DNA from 3 places in the Microbacterium sp. OR21 genome. Region 3 is predicted to be linked to each of the others. Evidence: predicted binding sites of a transcription regulator. Region 3 holds the regulator's gene; each other region holds the start of a gene.
The links. The regulator LexA, encoded in region 3, represses DNA repair genes until DNA is damaged. The targets are predictions, from matches to a motif close to TCGAACANNTGTTCGA.
Positions count from the first base shown of each region.

Region 1: the regulator LexA is predicted to act here: its motif matches at 1,304-1,319, upstream of V2S04_RS05685 (DUF222 domain-containing protein).
Region 2: the regulator LexA is predicted to act here: its motif matches at 927-942, upstream of recA (recombinase RecA).

Region 1 covers NZ_JAZEXJ010000002.1:219,731-223,004, forward strand. Annotated here, with positions in the region: gene V2S04_RS05685 (DUF222 domain-containing protein) at 89-1,252, opposite strand; gene V2S04_RS05690 (RecQ family ATP-dependent DNA helicase) at 1,442-3,274, opposite strand, start outside.
Region 2 covers NZ_JAZEXJ010000003.1:196,647-199,920, forward strand. Annotated here, with positions in the region: gene V2S04_RS09440 (CinA family protein) at 1-190, shown strand, start outside; gene V2S04_RS09445 (helix-turn-helix domain-containing protein) at 344-652, shown strand; gene V2S04_RS09450 (DUF3046 domain-containing protein) at 673-894, shown strand; gene recA (recombinase RecA) at 1,141-2,184, shown strand; gene V2S04_RS09460 (regulatory protein RecX) at 2,184-2,864, shown strand; gene miaB (tRNA (N6-isopentenyl adenosine(37)-C2)-methylthiotransferase MiaB) at 2,924-3,274, shown strand, end outside.
Region 3 covers NZ_JAZEXJ010000004.1:33,217-36,490, forward strand. Annotated here, with positions in the region: gene V2S04_RS12700 (histidinol-phosphate transaminase) at 1-850, opposite strand, end outside; gene V2S04_RS12705 (LysM peptidoglycan-binding domain-containing protein) at 905-1,285, opposite strand; gene lexA (transcriptional repressor LexA) at 1,590-2,276, shown strand; gene metE (5-methyltetrahydropteroyltriglutamate--homocysteine S-methyltransferase) at 2,341-3,274, opposite strand, start outside.

The DNA.
Region 1 (3,274 bases), on a different contig from region 3:
GGGGCCTGCGGCGGACTCATCTCCCGAGAGATCGCGTTCGAGGCTCATCTCCAAAATCTGTAGCTTTCTGAGACGTACCGTTCGGCGGTCATTCAGCGACCAGTGGGGCCGTGTTCTCGGAACGGCGCCTGTCTCGAAAAGACGTCTTGCCGTGTTTCGTCTCAGGAGGGGGCGCAGAGGGTCTTTCCGAGTCAGAATGGGCTCGTGAGGCTTCTGGGGTGTGGGTGGCGACGTGCAGCGGAACGGCCGACTCGGCACCCGGCAGAGTCGCCCAGCCGGTGCCGGCGGCGAAGTCGGCAGCGTCGACATGCACGACCAGGGTCGGAGCCGCCCCGCCCAGCGAGGGCATCTCGCTGTGTCGAGCGGCGATGCCGAGGGCGGCGGCGAGCGCATCGTGCCGCTTCTGTGCTGCGGTGCGGGGATCGATCACGTTGCGCGGATCGGTGTTGAACGGATCGTCGGCGTCGTCGGTGTCGAGAGTGAACCGGACGCCGGTGTCGGGAGCGCCACCCACCTTCGGGTCGTTGTACGCGTCTTCGATGAGCTGCCACTGCGCGGCGACCTCGGGTGTGAGGTTTCCCCGCAGCGGGTGGACGCCGTCGCGCAGGCGACCTATGGTGATCGATCGGCGCGCCTGCGCCTGATGGTCGGTCGGTTCGGCGCCGTCGGGGTCGAGCGCGACCGCGAGAGCCGCCGCGAACGGCTTGAGGTCTTCTGCCGAGGCTCGTGGCGCCTGGCCGCGATCGTCGCCTTCCTCGCCGGGAAGCTCGTCGCCGCGCGCGAACGCCGCAAGGTTGGCGTCAGCCCACATCCGCTGCTCGATCGTGATGCGGTCGCGCCCGCGTTCCACCGGGGCGACGGCCGCGAGCAGTCCGGCGACTCCGACCGCACCGTCGAGCAGAGCCTCTCTCATGGCGGGCCAGCGGGCGGGCATCCGCTCTCCCGACACGAGACTCGTCTCGCGCTGCACGGCCTCCGCCGCCCGGATGATCCGCGCCGCGACGGACGCATCGACCAGAGCGGCACGGCGGAGCATCTCGTTCATGCCCCGGCAGCCGAACCGATGCCCGAACTCGGTGTCGGCGGTCGCCACCGTCTCGACGATGCCGGCATCCGCCAGCCGCGAGATCTCTCCGAACGCCGCGAGCGCCTCGGCACGCTCCGCGTCGGACAGCCCCGCGAGCGTGTCGCCCGACAGCAGATCACGCAGGTCGGCGGCGACCTGAGCGAGAGCATCGGCCGGGCTGTTCATACCTCCATTCTGAGGAGGGCCACCGACATTGAAGGGATCACTTTTCCCAGATCAGAAAACTTTTCGGAGACGTTTTCCGGATGTCCAGTAGGACCAAGTGAGACTTGCCTTCCAGCACGAGACAGTGCTCCGTGCGGGCCGTCTCGTGCTGGAACAGAAGTCTCGCGGATGGGGCGAACCACCGCGGGGTCAGCCGCGCAGCGCCAGCACGAACGGCAGCACCTCGCTCGCCCCCGCCCGGCGCAGCTCGCGGGCGGCGACCGTGAGGGTCCAGCGGCTGTCGGCCTGATCGTCGACGAGCAGCACCGGGCCGTCCGGTACCGTCAGCCCGTCAGCCGTGAAGCGCTCCCAGAGCCCGGCGAGGCGGAACACGCTGTTGCCGCCGGGTTCGCCGCTCGGCCCGCCGTTCGCGTAGCCGAGCGCGCCGATGTACGGCAGCCGGCCGATGTCGGCGATCCCGCGGGCGAGCGAGTCGACGAGCAGCGGCTTCGACCGCGACGGCATCGCGACGACGGCCACCGGACGCCGCTCCCAGCCCCACCCGGCGAGCACGCGGACGCAGGCGTCGAGCACCTGAGGGGTGATTTCGGCATCCGCAGCTCCCGCGGCGAACAGCTGCCGCAGCGTGCCTCCCCAGCCGAGGTCGGTGAGTCTCGCCAACGCGCGCCCCTCCCCCGCCTGCTCGTCGGCGGGAATGCGCCCCTTCACCGGAACGCCCACACGGTCGCCGCCGGTGGGCCACTGCCGGCGCGCTTCGATCGGCACGCCGACACGGTCGAGCGCTCCGGATGCCGCGGCCCCGGCATCCGACCCGATCTCGGTCGGGAACCACGGCCCGGCGCAGTTGTCGCAGCGACCGCACGGGGCCGCCGTGTGGTCATCGAGCGAGCGCTGCAGAAACTCCATGCGACAGCCGTCGGTCTGCTGGTAGTCGAGCATGTGCTGCTGCTCGGCGCGACGCTCGGCGGCGATGCGCTCGTACCGCTCGGCGTCGTACGTCCATGGCTCACCGGTGGCGATCCAGCCGCCCTGCACCCGGCGCACGGCGCCGTCGACGTCGAGCACCTTCAGCAGCAGCTCGAGCGGCGTGCGGCGGATGTCGACGATCGCCTCGAGCGCCGGTGTCGACAACGGTGCGTCGCCGAGCGCCGCGATCACCCGCTCGGCGCGCTCTCGATCGGGCATCGACGCGGTGGCGAAGTAGTGCCAGATGTCGCGATCCTCCACACCCGGCAGCAGCAGCACGTCGGCGCTGTCGCTGGCGCGACCGGCGCGACCGACCTGCTGGTAGTACGCGACCGGCGACGACGGAGCCCCGAGGTGCACGACGAACCCGAGGTCGGGCTTGTCGAACCCCATGCCGAGCGCGCTGGTCGCGACGAGCGCCTTCACCTCGTTGCGCTTGAGCATCCCCTCCGACTCCTCGCGCTCCTCGACATCGGTCTGGCCGGTGTATGCGCGCACCTCGTGCCCCTGCTCGCGCAGCAGCCGGGCGGTGTCGACGGCGGCCGCCACCGTGAGCGTGTAGATGATGCCCGAGCCGGGCATATCGTTCAGATGGCTGAGCAGCCAGGCCAGGCGCTGTGCCGAGCCGGTCAGCTGCAGCACGCCGAGGCGAAGGGATGCCCGGGCCAGCGGCCCCCGGATGGTCAGAACCCCGGCATCCGCGGGCGACGCGCCGCCAAGCTGCTCTGCCACGTCGGCGACCACCCGGCTGTTGGCCGTCGCCGTCGTCGCCAGCACGGGAACCCCTGCGGGCATCTCGGCGATCAGCTCACGCAGGCGCCGGTAGTCGGGGCGGAAGTCGTGCCCCCAGTCGCTGATGCAGTGCGCCTCGTCGACCACGAGCATGCCGATCCGGCGCACCAGCGCCGGCAGCTGGTTCTCGCGGAAGGCGGGGTTGTTCAGCCGCTCAGGCGAGACGAGCAGCACGTCGACCTCGTCGCGGTCGAGACGCGCGATCACGTCGGACCATTCGTGCGCGTTCGTCGAGTTGATCGCCACGGCGCGCACACCCGCCCG
Region 2 (3,274 bases), on a different contig from region 3:
CATCGCCACGACCGGCATCGCCGGTCCCGACTCGCCCGACGGTCAGCCGGTCGGCACCGTGCACATCGGCGTGGTCACTCCCCGCGGCCGTCGCAGCATCCCGCATCTGTTCACGGGCACCCGCGCCGAGGTTCGTCAGCAGGCCGTGGCCGCAGCCGTCGCCGCGGCGCTGCGAGCAGTCGGGGAATAGCTCCCCGGGCAACGGCGTTCTCCTCTACGTGACAGGTCGCTCACTCACAACTCAAGCACAGCGAGAAACAGTAGATTCAACGACACCCCATCGGGTTAGACTGGCGATCCCCTCGGAGCAGGTTCCGGGTGGCGCGAAGGAAAGGAGGTTCCGATGATCCTCGTCAGACAGGAGATCGGCGATGTGCTGCGGGACTTCCGCCTGCAGAAGGGGCGCACCCTGCGTCAGGTCGCGAGCAAGGCCTCCGTCGCGCTCGGGTACCTGAGCGAGGTCGAGCGCGGCCAGAAGGAGGCGTCCAGCGAGATCCTCGCGTCGGTCGCCGAGGCGCTCGACGTTCCCATCTCGACCATCATGCGCGAGGTCGGGGAGCGCATCTCGGTGCTCGAGGGCCTCAGCCGCTTCCCGGATGTCGTTCCCGACGACCTCGTCGCCGCGGTCGAGCCCGAGCTGTCGCTGCACTGATCGAGCGGCCCCGCTCACCCATGCGACGCAGTGAGTTCCTCCGCGCGGTGGACGACGAGTTCGGCGGTCGCGCCGACTCTCTGACGCACGACCTGATCCTGGGCGCACTGGGCAGAACAGCCCGCGAGGCGCTGGATGCCGGTGTGCCGCCGCGAGACATCTGGCTCGCCCTGTGCGACGAGACCGATGTGCCGGCGCCCCGTCGATACGGCGTCGGGCGTCTCGACCCCCGCGAACGCTGATCGAAACTCGACCGACACGGCACGGCGTGTCGTCGAAGTTCTGTTCGATGCGCGCGTAATGTTCTGCACAAGTGGTCTTGACGTCATCTTCTCCACATCAGACGCTGCCGCCGAACGAATGTCGGTGGCTGCTCCTACGGTGAAGGATGTGGCACTCAGCCATACGCCTTGTCGCAGAGTCGGTCCGTCCGGAACGGCCGCGACAGCCTACAGGCGGCAGAACTTCGAGATACAGAGGAGCACGTCATGCCATCGACCGACGACCGCGAGAAGGCTTTGGATTCCGCACTTGCGCACATCGAACGTCAGTTCGGCAAGGGATCGATCATGCGACTGGGCAGTGACGAGCGCGCCCCCGTCGAGGTCATCCAAACCGGATCGATCGCCCTCGACGTCGCCCTGGGCATCGGAGGCCTGCCGCGAGGACGCATCATCGAGATCTACGGTCCCGAGTCGTCCGGTAAGACCACCCTGACCCTGCACGCCATCGCCAACGCGCAGCGGGCAGGCGGCATCGCCGCGTTCATCGACGCCGAGCACGCGCTCGACCCCGAGTACGCCCGCAAGCTCGGCGTCGACATCGACCAGCTGCTCGTGTCGCAGCCCGACACCGGTGAGCAGGCGCTCGAGATCGCCGACATGCTGATCCGCTCCGGCGCGATCGACCTGGTCGTGATCGACTCGGTCGCGGCCCTCGTGCCCGAGGCGGAGATCAAGGGAGAGATGGGCGACTCGCACGTCGGTCTGCAGGCGCGACTCATGTCGCAGGCCCTGCGAAAGCTGACCGGTGGGCTGAACCAGACCAAGACCACGGCCATCTTCATCAACCAGCTGCGCGAGAAGATCGGCGTGTTCTTCGGATCGCCCGAGACCACCGCCGGCGGTAAGGCGCTGAAGTTCTACGCATCGGTGCGCCTCGACATCCGACGCATCGAGACACTGAAGGACGGCACCGAGGCGGTCGGAAACCGCACCCGCGTGAAGGTCGTCAAGAACAAGATGGCGCCGCCGTTCAAGCAGGCCGAGTTCGACATCCTGTACGGCGTCGGGATCTCGCGCGAGGGCAGCCTGATCGACTTCGGTGTGGAACACGGCATCGTCAAGAAGTCCGGCTCCTGGTACACCTACGACGGCGACCAGCTCGGCCAGGGCAAGGAGAACGCCCGCAACTTCCTGATCAAGAACGACGACATCGCGATGGCGATCGAGACGCAGATCAAGCAGAAGCTGGGTGTGGGTGTCAAGGCTGACGCGACCGTCGACGAGCTGGCCGAGCGCCGTCCGGCGTGATGTCCGGCTCCGGTGACGACCTCGCACCGATCATCCCGCTGTTCGGCGGGGCGCGGGGCGCCGTTCCTGCCACGGATTCCGTGCGGGCGGCGCCCCGGCGCAGCGGTCGGTTCGGCGACACGCGCGACGATCACGACGAGACCGGTTCGATCGAGGCGGATCCCGACGAGATCCGTCAGCGTGCCGAAGACGCGCTGGTGCGCAAGCTGCGCGCCAAGCAGCTGTCGGTTGCCGAGGCGCGATCCGTTCTGCGCGAGAACGATCTCGACCGTGACGCGATCGAGGATGTGCTCGACGACTTCCAGCGCCGTTCGTATCTCGACGACCACACCCTCGCCTCGCTGCTGGTGACCTCCGGGGCCGAGCGGAAGGGGCAAGGGCGCATCGCTCTGGCCCGTTCGCTCGCGCAGCGGGGCATTCCGCGCGACGTCATCGACGACGCGCTGGAAGAGCTGCCCGACGACGATGCCGAGCGTGCGCTGGAGTTCGCCCGCAGCAAGGCATCGGGCATGAGCCGGCTCGACTTCGACACTGCACTGCGCCGGCTGCACGGGCAGCTCGCCCGACGCGGCTACGGAGGATCGGTGGCGATGAGCGCCGCCCGCACCGCCCTGAGTGAGGTCGGGGTGCGCCGGGCGACGAGCCGTCCGAGCGGCGTCCGCTTCGTCGACTCCGACTGAACCTGCGTTCCACGAGCCGCTCGGCCACCCGGCCCGGCGGCTCGTAGAATGGAGGAACCATGTCTTCTCTCTCCTCCGAACCGACGATCATCGCGCCATCCGACGCGGCGATCACCGCCGACGGGCGTCGCCGCTCCTACGAGGTGCGCACCTTCGGCTGCCAGATGAACGTGCACGATTCCGAGCGGCTGTCCGGCTCGCTCGAGAGCGCGGGGTACGTGCGTGCGGATGCCGGCGACGAAGCCGACATCGTGATCATCAACACGTGCGCCGTCCGCGACAACGCCGCCGGCAAGCTGTACGGAACACTGGGCCACCTGAAGTCCCGCAAGGACAAGCACGAGGGCATGCAGATCGCGGTCGGCGGCTGCCTGGCGCAGATGGACCAGCAGGCGGTGCTGGATAAGGCA
Region 3 (3,274 bases):
CGCGCTGCTCGACGATCTCGTCGACCATGCGAAGCATCGTCGACGAGTTGCGCAGCGCGGCGACGGCCGCGGCCTGGGTGAGAGCGCTCAGGTGGTACGGCAATCGCACGAGGCGCAGCGCGTCGATGAACGCCGGGTCGGCGGCCAGGTACCCGACGCGGGCGCCCGCGAACGCGAACGCCTTGCTCATCGTGCGCGAGACGGCGAGCCGCGGACGGCCCTCGAGCAGCGTCAGCGCCGACGGCGCATCGTGCGGGGCGAACTCCTGGTACGCCTCGTCGACGATCACCACGCCGCGTGCCGCCGCGTAGACGGCCTCGATGACGTCGAGACCCAGCGGCGTGCCGGTGGGGTTGTTAGGCGAGCACAGCAGCACCACGTCGGGGTCCGCCTCGCTCACCTGGCGTGCCGCGTCCTCGGGGTCGACGGTGTAGTCGTCGTTGCGGGTGCCGGCGATCCAGCGAGCGCCGGTGCCCTGCGTGATCAGCGGATACATCGAATAGGTGGGCGCGAAGCCGAACGCCGCGCGGCCGGGGCCGGCGAACGCCTGCATGATGTGCTGCAGCACCTCGTTCGAGCCGTTGCCCGCCCAGATCTGCTCGGGCGTCAGACCGTGCCCGAGGTAGTCGGCGAACCCCTCGCGCAGCGCGGTGAACTCCCGATCCGGGTAGCGGTTGACGTCACGCAGCGCGAGCGCGATCTCGTCGAGGATGTCGCTCGCGACCTCGTCGGGCACCGGATGGGTGTTCTCGTTGACGTTCAGCGCGACCGGCAGCGGCGCCTGCGGAGCGCCGTACGGTGTGAGCCCGCGCAGATCGTCGCGGAGGGGCAGCTCATCGAGTGATGTCACGTACTCCATCGTAGGCCGCACGCCGCCGGCACCGTCGCGGATGACGGCTCGTTCTCACTCGGAGTAGGCGGTCGGGATGGCGATGGACGCGCCGACCTGGATCATGCCGGAGCTGAGGTTGTTCAGGCGGGTGATGTCGTCGATCACCTCGCGCGGGTCGACGCCGGGCGCGGCCTCGGCTGCGATCGACCACAGGGTGTCGCCCGGCAGCACCGTGACGGTCTCGAACGCGGTCGGCTCGCTCTCGCCCGATGCCATGGCGGTTCCGCCCGCCAGCAGCGACGCGGCGAGTACCGCCACGACGGGCGCTGCGGCGAGGGTGGCGAGCACACGGCGGCCGCGCGCGGTGAGGCGCAGACGCGTCGCGACAGAACGTCCGTCGGCAGCGGCCGGGACCGAAGCGGTCAGGGGGGCCTGGATGCTGATGGTGCTCATGTGATGCTCCTCTTCACTCTCCCCGCCGGTGAGGCGGAAGTGGTGCAGCTTTCGCATCCGGCATCCGGCCGGGGATGCCGGATGCGAAGCTACGTTCCGAACTTATCTTCGATATCGAACATCTGTCAAGAATTCTTCGAATACTCCGGCGAATCTTCGTCGACACGCTCGAACAGATCTTCCGTTTTCCGCGCGAACTCGGATACGGTTTCGATGAAGTCAGCCCACCACGGGCCACCGACATTCGAATCGGATCCCCGCGACGACGCGGATCCGCACCGCATGAGGGCATGAAGGAGCACCGATGAGCGAGACCACCGAGAGCGCAGCTGAGGCTCCCCGCACGCGGCGCCGGAAGAACCTCAGTCCGAAGCAGATGGCGATCCTCGAGGTCATCCAGACCTCGATCGCCCGCTACGGATATCCGCCCAGCATGCGCGAGATCGGCGACGCCGTCGGCCTCAAGTCGCTCTCCAGCGTCACCCACCAGCTCGGACAGCTCGAGCTCAGCGGCTACCTGCGCCGCGACCCGGGCAAGACGCGCGCCATGGAGGTGCTGATCGATCTGCCCGGCACGGGCGCCGAGAACCCGGCAGACAGCGCTCCCGCCGTGGGCGACGCCGCCCTGGTGCCCCTCGTCGGGCAGATCGCCGCGGGCGTTCCGATCACCGCCGACCAGCAGGTCGAGGAGATCTTCCCGCTGCCGCGTCAGCTGGTCGGCAAGGGCGACCTGTTCATGCTCAAGGTCAACGGCGAGTCGATGATCGACGCGGCGATCTGCGACGGCGACTGGGTGGTGGTGCGCACCCAGAACGACGCCGAGAACGGCGAGATCGTCGCCGCGATGATCGACGGCGAGGCGACGGTGAAGACGTTCCGCCGTCGCGGCGGCCACACCTGGCTGCTGCCGCGGAACTCCGCCTTCGAGCCGATCCTCGGCGACGAGGCCGTCGTGCTCGGCAAGGTCGTGGCGGTGCTGCGCGCGGTCTGAACTCGGTGCGAATGCGAAGAGGCTCCCCGTCGGCGGACGGGGAGCCTCTTCGTACGGAGCGGGATCAGGCCGGGACGATGACGTCCTCGCGGACGCGCCGCGTCGCCTCGACGATGTTGCGCAGCGACTGCACCGTCTCCTCGTAGGCGCGGGTCTTCAGACCGCAGTCCGGGTTCACCCACAGCTGCCGCAGCGGCAGCTCGTCGACGGCGCGGCGCAGCAGCGCCTCGATCTCCTCGACGCTGGGCACGCGCGGCGAGTGGATGTCGTACACGCCCGGGCCCACGCCGTGATCGAACCCGAACCGGGCGATGTCGGCGACGACCTCCATGCGGCTGCGTGCGGCCTCGATCGAGGTGACATCGGCGTCCAGCGCGCGGATCGCGTCGATGACGACGCCGAACTCCGAGTAGCAGAGGTGCGTGTGGATCTGCGTGCCCGCCTGGGCGCCACCGGTGGCGAGGCGGAACGAGCGCACCGACCAGTCGAGGTAGGCGGCCTGGTCCGCGGCCTTCAGCGGCAGCAGCTCGCGCAGCGCCGGCTCGTCGACCTGGATGATGCCGATGCCCGCGGCCTCGAGGTCGGTGATCTCGTCTCGCAGCGCGAGCGCCACCTGGTTGGCGGTCTCGCCGAGCGGCTGGTCGTCGCGCACGAACGACCACGCCAGGATCGTCACGGGACCGGTGAGCATGCCCTTGACCGGCTTGGTGCTGAGCGACTGGGCGTACGAGGCCCACGACACGGTGATGGGCGCCGGGCGCGACACATCCCCCCACAGGATCGAGGGGCGCGTGGCGCGCGACCCGTAGGACTGCACCCATCCGTGCTGGGTGACCGCGAAGCCGTCGAGGTGCTCGGCGAAGTACTGCACCATGTCGTTGCGCTCGGGCTCGCCGTGCACGAGCACGTCCAGCCCCAGCTCCTCCTGCAGCGCGACGACCTGATCGATCTCGCGGCGCAGGAAGTCGTCGTAGTCGTCCGCCGGCAGCTCCCCGCGC